DNA from 3 places in the Streptomyces sp. GL_148 genome. Region 1 is predicted to be linked to each of the others. Evidence: predicted binding sites of a transcription regulator. Region 1 holds the regulator's gene; each other region holds the start of a gene.
What was found. Region 1 encodes HrcA, which represses chaperone genes, less so after heat shock. Its sites were predicted from a motif close to TTNGCACTCNGNNNNNCNGAGTGCNAA; they were not measured.
Positions count from the first base shown of each region.

Region 1 (4,354 bases):
AGGAGGAAGGCGCGGGGTTCGAGGGGGAAGACGCGACGCTTGCCGAAGCGGTCCTCCAGGGTGACCGTGCCCGCCTCGCAGGCCACCACCGCGCCGCAGAAGTCCGTACCCGCCACCTCGACCACCAGATCGGGATCGGCCGGCACCTCCGGGACGGGCTTGGCGCGCTTCCACTGCGGGGTCAGGTCGGGGGAGTACTCACGCATCCGGCCGAGGGTAGGAGAGCGGGCCGTCTCAGGTGTCCGACACGCCGAAACGGGCCGCCAGTGTGTCGCGTTGGGCACGCACGAAGGCCGCGTCGACCACCGCTCCGTGACCCGGCACGTACAGAGCGTCGTCCCCGCCCAGGGAGAGGAGCCGGTCCAGGGCGGCCGGCCACTGCCCGGGCACCGCGTCCGGACCCGCCTGCGGCTCGCCCGATTCCTCGACCAGGTCGCCGCAGAAGACCACCTCGCGCGCTCCGGGTACGAAGGCGGCCAGATCGTGCCCGGTGTGCCCGGGCCCCACGTTCGCCAGCAGCACCTGCACCCCGCCCAGGTCGAGGGTCCACTCGCCCGACACCAGGTGCCGGGGGACCACCATGAGGTCCGCCGCCTCGGCCGCCTCGGCCGCCGGCAGGCCCTGGCGGACCGCGTCCTCGCGCAGCTCCTCACGGCCCGCCGAGAGCACGGCGTCCAGCCCGACCGGGCCGTAGACCTCCGCCCCCGCGAACGCCGCACCACCCAGTACGTGGTCGAAATGTCCGTGTGTGAATGCGAGATGGGTCACGCGCCGGCCTGCCAGCCGCTCCGCTTCGGCCCGCACCAGCGAGCCCTCCCGCAGGGAGGACCCGGGGTCGATCAGGAGGGCAGAATCCTCGCCCACCACCAGTCCCACGGTGCAGTCCCACACCGGCAGCCGCTTGCGGCCGGCCCGTTCTGTGAGCCGTTCCCAGCCCGCCTCTTCCCAACGCACGTCCATGCCGCGACGCTACCTTGACGGGCCGCCCTTGCTACCGGTGTACCACCCCGCCGTACACTGACCGGGGGATCTCTGGCACTCGAACGCTCAGAGTGCCAGTAGGCGGGGCCTGACGAAGCCGCGAACGACGGAAACGATGGAGGTGTGCGCGATGCTCAGCGAACGCAGACTCGAAGTGCTGCGCGCCATCGTCCAGGACTACGTCGGGACGGAGGAGCCGGTCGGCTCCAAGGCGCTCACCGAGCGGCACCGGCTCGGCGTCTCGCCCGCCACCGTGCGCAACGACATGGCCGTGCTGGAGGACGAGGGCTACATCGCGCAGCCCCACACCAGCGCCGGCCGGATCCCCACCGACAAGGGCTACCGCCTCTTCGTCGACAAGCTGGCGGGGGTCAAGCCGCTGTCGACGCCCGAGCGCCGGGCCATCCAGAACTTCCTCGACGGGGCCGTGGACCTCGACGACGTCGTCGGCCGTACGGTGCGGCTGCTCGCGCAGCTCACCCGGCAGGTCGCCGTCGTCCAGTACCCGTCGCTGACCCGGTCCACCGTCCGGCACGTGGAGCTGCTCTCGCTGGCCCCGGCCCGCCTGATGCTCGTCCTCATCACGGACACCGGCCGGGTCGAGCAGCGGCTCGTCGACTGCCAGACCCCCTTCGCGGACACCTCGCTGGCGGACCTGCGGGCCCGCCTCAACAGCCGTGTCGTCGGCCGCCGGTTCACCGACGTGCCGCCGCTGGTGAAGGACCTTCCGGAATCCTTCGAGAGCGATGACCGGGTGACGGTGAAGGCCGTCCTCGACACCCTTCTCGAAACGCTGGTCGAGGACGCGGAGGAGCGGCTGATGATCGGCGGCACCGCCAACCTCACCCGCTTCGGACACGATTTTCCCCTGACGATCAGGCCGGTGCTCGAAGCGCTGGAGGAGCAGGTCGTGCTCCTCAAGCTGCTGGGCGAGGCCAGTGAGTCGGGAATGGCCGTAAAGATCGGGCATGAGAACGCCTACGAGGGACTGAACTCCACGTCCGTCGTCTCGGTCGGCTACGGTTCGGGCGGCGAAGCAGTCGCCAAACTCGGCGTGGTCGGACCGACCCGCATGGACTACCCCGGAACGATGGGAGCGGTACGCGCAGTGGCACGTTACGTCGGACAGATCCTGGCGGAGTCGTAAGTGGCCACGGACTACTACGCCGTTCTCGGCGTGCGCCGCGACGCATCGCAGGACGAGATCAAGAAGGCATTCCGGCGGCTCGCGCGCGAGCTGCACCCGGATGTGAACCCCGATCCCAAGACGCAAGAGCGTTTCAAGGAGATCAACGCCGCCTACGAGGTCCTCTCGGACCCGCAGAAGAAGCAGGTCTTCGACCTCGGCGGCGACCCGCTGTCCTCCTCGGGCGGCGGCGGAGCCGGCGGCTTCGGAGCGGGTGGCTTCGGCAACTTCTCCGACATCATGGACGCCTTCTTCGGCCAGTCCTCGCAGCGCGGACCGCGCTCGCGGACCCGCCGCGGCCAGGACGCCATGATCCGCCTCGACCTGGAACTGGACGAGGCCGCCTTCGGCACGACCAAGGACATCCAGGTCGACACGGCCGTCGTCTGCACCACCTGCTCCGGCGAAGGCGCCGCCCCCGGCACCTCGGCGCAGACCTGTGACATGTGCCGCGGCCGCGGTGAGGTCTCGCAGGTCACCCGGTCCTTCCTGGGCCAGGTCATGACCTCGCGCCCCTGCCCGCAGTGCCAGGGCTTCGGCACCGTCGTCCCGACCCCGTGCCCCGAGTGCGCGGGCGACGGCCGGGTCCGCTCCCGCCGCAGCCTCACCGTCAAGATCCCGGCGGGCGTCGAGAACGGCACCCGGATCCAGCTCGCGGGCGAAGGCGAGGTCGGCCCCGGCGGCGGCCCCGCCGGCGACCTGTACGTGGAGATCCACGAGCTGCCGCACCCGACCTTCCAGCGGCGCGGGGACGACCTGCACTGCACGGTCACCATCCCGATGACCGCGGCCTCCCTGGGCACCAAGTGCCCGCTGGAGACGCTGGACGGCCTGGAGGAGATCGACATCCGGCCCGGCACGCAGTCCGGCCAGGCGATCCCCCTGCACGGCCGGGGCGTCACGCACCTGCGCGGCGGTGGCCGCGGCGACCTGATCGTCCACGTCGAGGTCACCACCCCGAGCAAGCTCGACCCGGCGCAGGAGGACCTGCTGCGCCAGCTCGCGAAGCTGCGCGGCGAGGAGCGGCCGCTCGGCCAGTTCGCGCCGGGCCAGCAAGGCCTGTTCAGCCGACTGAAGGACGCCTTCAACGGGCGCTGAGCCGCGCGCGGAGCAGCGTACGGGCAGCGTACGAGAACACCTGCGAGCCCGGTCCGGGGATGCCCCGGACCGGGCTCGCGGCATGCGGGACGGCAGGGCGGCGGCGGTATTCAGGCACCCCGGTGAAGGGGACTATGCCAGGCGAATGCCGTGATTCGGTCCCGTGAGCGGGACATGGCACGATGCAGCTCATGTCCTCCGCACCGAACGGTCTCTTCGCGTACCCGATCGTGCAGGCGCCCATGGCGGGCGGCGCGTCCTGTCCGCCGCTCGCGGCCGCCGTGTGCGAAGCGGGCGGACTGGGCTTCCTCGCCGGCGGCTACAAGACCGCCGACGGCATGTACCAGGAGATCAAGCGGCTGCGCGCGCTCACCCGCCGCCCCTTCGGCGTCAACCTCTTCCTGCCGCAGACCGGCCACGTGGACCCGGCCGCCGTGGAGGCCTACCGCGGGCACCTCGCCAGTGAGGCCTCCTGGTACGAGATCTCCCTCGCCGACGAGGACATCATCGGCACCAGCGACGACGGCTACGACGCCAAACTGGCCATTCTCATCGAAGACCCGGTACCCGTGGTCTCGTTCACCTTCGGCCTGCCCTCACCCGCGGCCTTCACCTGCCTGCGCAAGGTCGGTACGTACACGATCGCCACCGTCACCTCCGTCGAGGAGGCCCGCGCCGCGCAGGCGGCCGGCGCCGACGCCGTCTGCGTCCAGGGCATGGAGGCGGGCGGCCACCAGGGCACCCACCGCGACGACCCGCAGGGCGACGGCACGGCCGGAGTCGGCCTGCTCGCGCTCGTCGCGCAGGTGCGCGAGGCCGTGGCCCTCCCGATCATCGCGGCGGGCGGCCTGATGCGCGGCTCGCAGATCGCCGCGCTGCTCGCCGCGGGCGCGGAGGCGGCGCAGCTCGGCACGGCCTTCCTGGCCTGCCCGGAGTCCGGCGCCCACGCCCTGCACAAGAAGGCGCTGACCGACCCGCTGTTCGTCCGGACGGAGCTGACCCGGGCCTTCTCGGGGCGCCCGGCCCGCGGGCTGGTCAACCGGTTCATGCGCGAGCACGGCCCGTACGCCCCGGCCGCGTACCCGCAGG
Region 1 covers NZ_CM174396.1:2,864,885-2,869,238, reverse strand. The annotation lists gene AC3IYI_RS13265 (DUF3097 domain-containing protein) at 1-206, opposite strand, end outside; gene AC3IYI_RS13260 (MBL fold metallo-hydrolase) at 235-960, opposite strand; gene hrcA (heat-inducible transcriptional repressor HrcA) at 1,112-2,128, shown strand; gene dnaJ (molecular chaperone DnaJ) at 2,129-3,265, shown strand; gene AC3IYI_RS13245 (nitronate monooxygenase) at 3,457-4,354, shown strand, end outside.

Region 2 (4,354 bases), 1.2 Mb from region 1:
CCCGCTTCGAGCTCGGCCCGATCTTCGCCTGCGCCGAGTGCTTCGGCCCGCTCGAAGTCGCCTACGACCTGCCGCTCGGTGACCCGGAAGCCCTGCGCGCCGCCATCGAGGCCGGCCCGAACAACATCTGGCGCTACGCGCCGCTGCTGCCCGTCCCGGCGGACGTGGCCTCCAAGCCGAGCCTGAACCCCGGCTTCACCAAGCTCGTGGACGCGGCCAACCTGGCCAAGGAGCTCGGCGTCACCGGCAAGCTGTACGTCAAGGACGACTCCGGCAACCCGACGCACTCCTTCAAGGACCGCGTCGTGGCCATCGCCGTCGAGGCCGCCCGCGCCTTCGGCTTCACCACCCTCTCCTGCTCCTCCACCGGCAACCTGGCCGGCGCCGTCGGCGCCGCGGCCGCGCGCGCCGGCTTCCGCTCCTGCGTGTTCATCCCGCACGACCTGGAGCAGGGCAAGGTCGTCATGGCCGGTGTCTACGGTGGTGACCTCGTCGGCATCGAGGGCAACTACGACGACGTCAACCGCTTCTGCTCCGAGCTCATCGGCGACCCGCTGGGCGAGGGCTGGGGCTTCGTCAACGTCAACCTGCGCCCGTACTACGGCGAGGGTTCCAAGACCCTGGCGTACGAGATCTGCGAGCAGCTCGGCTGGCAGCTGCCCGACCAGATCGTCATCCCGATCGCGTCCGGCTCGCAGCTCACGAAGATCGACAAGGGTCTGCAGGAGCTGATCAAGCTCGGTCTCGTCGAGGACAAGCCGTACAAGATCTTCGGCGCCCAGGCCGAAGGCTGCTCGCCCGTCTCGACCGCCTTCAAGGCCGGTCACGAGGTGGTCCGCCCGCAGAAGCCGAACACCATCGCCAAGTCGCTGGCCATCGGCAACCCGGCGGACGGCCCGTACGTCCTGGACATCGCGCGCCGCACCGGCGGCTTCGTCGAGGACGTCAACGACGAGCAGGTCGTCGAGGCCATCAAGATCCTCGCCCAGACCGAGGGCATCTTCGCCGAGACCGCGGGCGGCGTGACCGTCGGCGTCACGAAGAAGCTCATCGAGAACGGGCAGCTCGACCCCACGCTGACCACCGTGGTCCTGAACACCGGTGACGGCCTCAAGACCCTGGAGGCGGTGGCCGAAGGTGGTGGCCAGACCGCCACCATCCGCCCGAGCCTGGACGCGTTCCGCGCCGCCAACCTGGCCTGATCTCTCTCCCTGCACACCGGAAAGGCAGTAGCGCCATGAGCGTCAACGTCCGCATCCCCACCATCCTGCGCACCTACACCGGCGGCCAGGCCGAGGTCCCCGCCGAGGGCGCGACCCTCGAAGAGGTCATCCAGTCGCTGGAGGCCAGCCACCCCGGCATCGCCGCGCGCGTCCTGGACGACCAGGGCAAGCTGCGCCGCTTCGTCAACGTCTACGTCAACGACGACGACGTGCGCTTCGAGGGTGGGCTGCAGACGTCCACCCCGGACGGCGCGGGCATCTCGATCATCCCCGCCGTCGCGGGCGGCTGCTGAGCGGCCAACGGCTCGTAGAAACTGAATTGCCCCCTCCGTTACTAAACGGAGGGGGCAATTCTGCTTGGTTGGGCGCGGTAGAGTTGGGGAAGTCCCCTCCGCTGTTCTTGCCCGCCGCATATGAGCGGGTCGCGAGAGGGTTGACATTGAGTCAACATGCAAGTGCGCTATGGGTCCTTGGCGTGGTTTGTCCGGCCCGAGTTGCCCAGGAATATTCCGGGTTTTCACCCTATTTCAATCTTTTGGCGTGTCCAGAATTCTCGTCGGAATGACCTGTTGCAGACAGCAGCGGTGCGGATACATTCAGCCCCGGTCGAGGCGTTCCGGCGCAAGTTCTGACCCGGGACCGCGAAGTGCGGTCCTGCGCAAGGGCCAGTAATAGGGGAGTTAGGCATGGCTCAGGGCACCGTCAAGTGGTTCAACGCGGAGAAGGGCTACGGCTTCATCGCGGTCGACGGTGGTGCGGATGTGTTCGTCCACTACAGCGCCATCCAGATGGACGGGTACCGCACCCTTGAAGAGGGTCAGCGGGTCGAGTTCGAGATCTCGCAGGGCCAGAAGGGTCCGCAGGCGGACATGGTCAAGCTCGCCGCCGGCTAAGACGCGTTCCGTATTTCCGCTACGATCGCCAAGTCCCGTGAGGGGCAGGGCGAGAAGACGCCCTGTGGGAGTCAACCGCACCGTGTCCGTCCCCGGCTCGCCGGTACGGATCACGCGGCAGTGCAACGCCTGCGTTGTGCCTCTGCTCCCCGAATGCCGGACCAGCGCCCTGAGCGACCCCGGATGAGCCGCCCCCGGGCGACCACGCCGGACAGCCCAGGAACCGCCCCGGCTGCAATCCGTCATCCCCACAGGAATGGTGGATCAAGTCTTAGTCCGACCGCGATCGGCAACGGACATGTACGCGGCCACGCACGGCGGTCGCGCACAGCGACACCACTGCATGCATACGAGGGGCCCACATCCTGGACACGGGATGCGGGCCCCTCGTGCGTGGCGGCTCCGGCGCCCTTGTGGCGTCTGGGTGTTCATCCCGGGTTGGCCGAAGCCGCTTGCACTCGGGGGGGTCGAGTGCTAATCATTGGCGTTAGCACTCTCCTGGTGAGAGTGCTACCTATACGAGGACCGGGTCAGTGAGGCCCGCAGGGTCCGGCGGGAAGAAACCGCCGGGCACGCAGGCCGTCCGTCGCGGGCGCGGGCGCGGTCCGGGAGCAATCCACCGCTGTCCGGGAGGACCACTTCAGATGGCCAAGATCATTGCGTTCAACGAGGAGGCCCGGCGCGGTCTCGAGCGAGGCATGAACCAGCTCGCCGACGCCGTCAAGGTCACCCTTGGCCCCAAGGGTCGCAACGTCGTCCTTGAGAAGAAGTGGGGCGCCCCCACGATCACCAACGATGGTGTCTCCATCGCCAAGGAGATCGAGCTCGAGGACCCGTACGAGAAGATCGGCGCCGAGCTGGTCAAGGAAGTCGCCAAGAAGACGGACGACGTCGCCGGCGACGGTACGACCACCGCCACCGTTCTCGCCCAGGCGCTCGTCCGCGAGGGCCTGCGCAACGTGGCCGCCGGTGCGAACCCGATGGCCCTCAAGCGCGGTATCGAGAAGGCCGTCGAGGCCGTCTCCGCCGCCCTGCTGGCGCAGGCCAAGGATGTCGAGACCAAGGAGCAGATCGCTTCGACGGCCTCCATCTCCGCCGCCGACACCCAGATCGGCGAGCTCATCGCCGAGGCCATGGACAAGGTCGGCAAGGAAGGCGTCATCACGGTCGAGGAGTCGCAGACCTTCGGCCTGGAGCTCGAGCTCACCGAGGGCATGCGCTTCGACAAGGGCTACATCTCGGCGTACTTCGCCACCGACATGGAGCGCATGGAGTCGTCCCTCGACGACCCGTACATCCTGATCGTCAACTCCAAGATCGGCTCGGTCAAGGACCTGCTGCCGCTCCTGGAGAAGGTCATGCAGTCCGGCAAGCCGCTGCTGATCATCGCCGAGGACGTCGAGGGCGAGGCCCTCTCCACCCTCGTCGTCAACAAGATCCGCGGCACCTTCAAGTCCGTCGCCGTCAAGGCCCCGGGCTTCGGTGACCGTCGCAAGGCCATGCTCGGCGACATCGCCATCCTCACGGGCGGCACGGTCATCTCCGAGGAGGTCGGCCTCAAGCTCGAGAACGCCGGTCTCGACCTGCTCGGCCGCGCCCGCAAGGTCGTCATCACCAAGGACGAGACGACCATCGTCGACGGCTCCGGTGACAGCGACCAGGTTCAGGGCCGCGTCAACCAGATCCGCGCCGAGATCGAGAACTCCGACTCGGACTACGACCGCGAGAAGCTGCAGGAGCGCCTGGCGAAGCTCGCCGGCGGTGTTGCGGTCATCAAGGCCGGAGCCGCGACCGAGGTCGAGCTCAAGGAGCGCAAGCACCGCATCGAGGACGCCGTTCGCAACGCGAAGGCGGCCGTCGAAGAGGGCATCGTCGCCGGTGGCGGCGTGGCCCTGCTGCAGGCCTCCTCGGTCTTCGACAAGCTCGAGCTCACCGGCGACGAGGCGACCGGCGCCAACGCCGTCAAGCTCGCGCTGGAGGCCCCGCTCAAGCAGATCGCCGTCAACGGTGGTCTCGAGGGTGGCGTCGTCGTGGAGAAGGTCCGCAACCTGCAGATCGGTTGGGGCCTGAACGCCGCGACCGGCGAGTACGTGGACATGATCGCCGAGGGCATCATCGACCCGGCGAAGGTCACCCGCTCTGCCCTGCAGAACGCGGCGTCCATCGCGGCTCTCTTCCTCACCACCGAGGCCGTCATCGCCGACAAGCCCGAGAAGGCCGGCGCCGCTGCCGGCGGCG
Region 2 covers NZ_CM174396.1:4,107,506-4,111,859, reverse strand. The annotation lists gene thrC (threonine synthase) at 1-1,202, shown strand, start outside; gene AC3IYI_RS18880 (MoaD/ThiS family protein) at 1,238-1,516, shown strand; gene AC3IYI_RS18875 (cold-shock protein) at 1,910-2,116, shown strand; gene groL (chaperonin GroEL) at 2,761-4,354, shown strand, end outside.
Region 2: the regulator HrcA is predicted to act here: its motif matches at 2,568-2,594, upstream of groL (chaperonin GroEL).

Region 3 (4,354 bases), 2.4 Mb from region 1:
GCGCGCCGGCCGGCAGGCCGAGCGCGACGGCCCGGTTGGCGTCGTCGACGTCGCCGAGCACGGTCGCGGCGTAGACGGTGTGGCGGTCGTGCGCCCCCGGCGGGCCGGGCGCGTCCACGGCGACCACCACGCGCCGCTGTGCGCCGGGGCGCGCGGGCGGCAGGACGGCCGACCGCATGTCCTGACCGGGCGCGGGGCTCAGCTCCGTGAGCTCCGGGGTGTCCTTCAGGTCGCCGCTGGTGGCCACGACCGTACCGGCCGCGTTCCGTACGAGGACCAGGTCGACCCCGCCCTCGGGCGCGGGCAGCCGGCCGCCGGCCGGGAGGGTTTCGGTGTCGTACTGGGCGGCGACCTTGCGGGCCGCGAGCTCGGTGCGGCCGGTGGTGTTCTCGATGAGGTTGGCGCGCAGCAGGGTGTAGAGCCACAGCCCGCCGGCGGCCAGGACGGCGGTCATCGCGAGGGCGGCGGCCGCGGCGGCGCGGGCGCGGAGGCTGCCGAGGCTGAGGCTGCCGAGGCGGCGGGGCCGGGGTCGGGTCCGGGGTCCGGGCTCAACCACCGTCCGGGGCCATCCGGTATCCGGTGCCGTGCACGGTGAGGATCGAGCGGCGGCCGAAGGGGGCGTCGATCTTCCGGCGGAGCGAGGAGACGTAGACCTCGACGATGTTCGGGTCGATGACGTGCGGGGTGTCCCAGACCTCGTCGAGGATGTCCTGCTTGGCGACGGCCCGGCCGGGCTGCTCCATCAGGCAGCCCAGGACGCCGAGCTCGCGGGCGGTCAGCTCGATCTCGTGCGCGCCGCGGCGGCAGCGGCGGCCGCGGGGATCGAGGACCAGGTCGCCGGCCTGCAGGACGCCGGGCCGGGCGGCGTCGCCCGCGGCGGCGGTGCGGCGGGTGAGGGCGCGGAGGCGGGCGGCGAGGACGACGAAGGAGAACGGTTTCGTCAGGTAGTCGTCGGCGCCCGAGTCCAGGCCCTCGGCCTCGTCGTACTCGCCGTCCTTGGCGGTCAGCATCAGCACGGGGGTGGCGACGCCGTGGGAACGCATCCGGGTGCAGATCTCGTAGCCCGAGAGGCCGGGGAGCATCAGGTCGAGGAGGACGACGTCGTACGGGCCCCCGGTGAGGGCCAGGTCCAGGCCGCGGTGGCCGTCGTGGGCGAGGTCGACCCAGTGGCCGTCGGCGGAGAGGCCGCGCCGCAGTGAATCGGCGAGGCTGACTTCGTCTTCGACGACCAGGATCCGCATGCCCCAAGCGTCACATACCGGGCACCCCTTCCTGACGCGCTCCGTCCGGCGGTGGCCGGTCGGGGCTGCCGCCCCCGTCGTCCCGGCGGGGGTCCGGTGGGCGGGTGCGGGTGGTTCGGCCCTGCGGGGCGGAGTCCCCTACCCGCCCTTCGCCCGTTCCCCGGGCACTGCCCGGACCTGCGCCTCAAACGCCGGCGGGGCTGGAGGTCGGCCCCGGGCGCTGCCCGGACCCCCTGGGGCTCCGCCCCGGACCCCGGTCCTCAAACGCCGGACGGCTGGATTGGTGCGGGCGGGCTGGGTTGCCCGCAGGGCAATCTCAGCCCCTCCGGCGTTTGAGGAGCAGGGGTCCGGGGACTGGTCCCCGGCAGCGGCGGCGCGCGTGGAACGGGGGTTCGGGGGTACCCCGAGGAGGCGGGTTCCGGGGCGCGCCCAGGCGGCTCCGGCTGTGAAACCAGCGGCGCGTATTGGCACTCCGCTTGACCGAGTGCTAATCCCCGGAATAGTCTCGCGTCTGGCACTCGCCCCCGGTGAGTGCCAACACAGCGACAGGCAGATCCGGCACCCGCGACGACGGATCGACCTGGTCGCCACCCCAGACAGTTAATCCCGGATCTCCGAAGCGGAAGGTCAGATCGTGACGACCACCAGCTCCAAGGTTGCCATCAAGCCGCTCGAGGACCGCATTGTGGTCCAGCCGCTCGACGCCGAGCAGACCACGGCCTCTGGCCTGGTCATCCCGGACACCGCGAAGGAGAAGCCCCAGGAGGGCGTCGTCCTCGCGGTTGGCCCGGGTCGCTTCGAGGACGGCCAGCGTCTCCCGCTGGACGTCACCGTCGGCGACGTCGTCCTGTACTCCAAGTACGGCGGCACCGAAGTGAAGTACAACGGCGAGGAGTACCTCGTCCTCTCGGCTCGCGACGTGCTCGCGATCGTCGAGAAGTAATCACTTCTCCAGTTTTGCTTTGAGCTACGCCCCTGGTCACCCCTGCTGATGCCGGGCGGCGAGGGGCGTAGTTCGTTCTAGACAGGCGGTCGCGGTGAGCGGCCGGGGATAGCAACGAGAGGGCTGAACCGCTCCCATGCCGAAGATTCTCAAGTTTGACGAGGACGCCCGTCGCGCCCTTGAGCGTGGCGTCAACAAGCTTGCCGACACCGTGAAGGTGACGATCGGTCCCAAGGGCCGCAACGTCGTCATCGACAAGAAGTTCGGCGCTCCGACCATCACCAACGACGGCGTCACCATCGCCCGTGAGGTCGAGCTCGACGACCCGTACGAGAACCTTGGCGCGCAGCTCGTCAAGGAGGTCGCGACCAAGACCAACGACGTCGCGGGTGACGGCACCACCACCGCCACCGTCCTGGCGCAGGCGCTGGTCCGCGAGGGTCTGCGCAACGTCGCCGCGGGTGCTTCCCCGGCAGCCCTGAAGAAGGGCATCGACGCCGCGGTCAAGGCCGTCTCCGACGAGCTCCTGGCGACCGCCCGTCCGATCGAGGACAAGTCCGACATCGCCGCCGTGGCCGCGCTCTCCGCGCAGGACCAGCAGGTCGGTGACCTCATCGCCGAGGCGATGGACAAGGTCGGCAAGGACGGTGTCATCACCGTCGAGGAGTCCAACGCCTTCGGCCTGGAGCTGGAGTTCACCGAGGGCATGGCCTTCGACAAGGGCTACCTGTCCCCGTACATGGTCTCCGACCAGGAGCGTATGGAGGCCATCCTCGATGACCCGTACATCCTGATCAACCAGGGCAAGATCTCCTCCATCCAGGACCTCCTGCCGCTGCTCGAGAAGGTCATCCAGGCCGGCGCCTCCAAGCCGCTCCTGATCATCGCCGAGGACGTCGAGGGCGAGGCGCTCTCCACCCTCGTCGTCAACAAGATCCGTGGCACCTTCAACGCCGTCGCCGTCAAGGCGCCCGGCTTCGGTGACCGCCGCAAGGCGATGCTCCAGGACATGGCCACCCTCACCGGTGCCACCGTCATCGCCGAGGAGGTCGGCCTCAAGCTCGACCAGGCCGGTCTGGACGTACTGGGCTCCGCCCGCCGCGTCACGATCTCCAAGGACAGCACCACCATCGTCGACGGTGGCGGCTCCTCCGACGAGGTCCTCGGCCGCGTCAACCAGATCAAGGCCGAGATCGAGTCGACCGACTCGGACTGGGACCGCGAGAAGCTGCAGGAGCGCCTGGCGAAGCTCGCCGGCGGCGTCTGCGTCATCAAGGTCGGCGCCGCCACCGAGGTGGAGCTCAAGGAGAAGAAGCACCGTCTCGAGGACGCCATCTCGGCGACCCGCGCCGCGGTCGAGGAGGGCATCGTCTCCGGCGGTGGCTCCGCTCTCGTCCACGCCGTGAAGGTGCTCGAGGGCAACCTCGGCCTGTCGGGCGACGAGGCCACCGGTGTCGCGGTCGTGCGCCGCGCCGCCGTCGAGCCGCTGCGCTGGATCGCCGAGAACGCCGGCCTCGAGGGCTACGTCATCACCGCGAAGGTCGCCGAGCTCGAGAAGGGCCAGGGCTTCAACGCCGCCACCGGCGAGTACGGCGACCTGGTCAAGGCCGGCGTCATCGACCCGGTCAAGGTCACCCGCTCCGCGCTGGAGAACGCCGCTTCCATCGCGTCGCTGCTGCTCACGACCGAGACCCTGGTCGTCGAGAAGCCGGCCGACGACGAGGGCGACGCCGGTCACAGCCACGGTGGCCACGGCCACAGCCACTGACCTCGTCAGTAAGCACGGCCGGTAAGTACGGCTGGTAGGTACGGCCGGTAAGTACGGCCGGTAGTACGGGAAAGCCCCGGTCACCGCTGCCAAGCGGTGGTGACCGGGGCTTTCCCGTCTGCTATCCGGGCATCATGCCCATCTGGCGCATCAGGCCCGGGGCGTCGTAGTACCACCAGTCCTCGGCGATCTGGCCGTTCTCGATCCGGCACGTCGTACAGCCCGACATGCTGAATTCCTTGCCGGTCGGCGCGACCCCCATGAACTCGCCCTTGTGGGTGCCCTTCCAGTCCCAGAGCGTGGTGACGCAGTCCCCCTCGGCGATCTGGCGCGTCATGTCGAAAGTCATGTCGAAGGCGGCCCGCCACATGCTGACGCTCTTGCGGATGCCCTCGCGGCCGT
Region 3 covers NZ_CM174396.1:5,284,982-5,289,335, forward strand. The annotation lists gene AC3IYI_RS24545 (sensor histidine kinase) at 1-556, opposite strand, end outside; gene AC3IYI_RS24550 (response regulator transcription factor) at 549-1,241, opposite strand; gene groES (co-chaperone GroES) at 1,876-2,184, shown strand; gene groL (chaperonin GroEL) at 2,321-3,952, shown strand; gene AC3IYI_RS24565 (ester cyclase) at 4,074-4,354, opposite strand, start outside.
Region 3: the regulator HrcA is predicted to act here: its motif matches at 1,706-1,732, upstream of groES (co-chaperone GroES).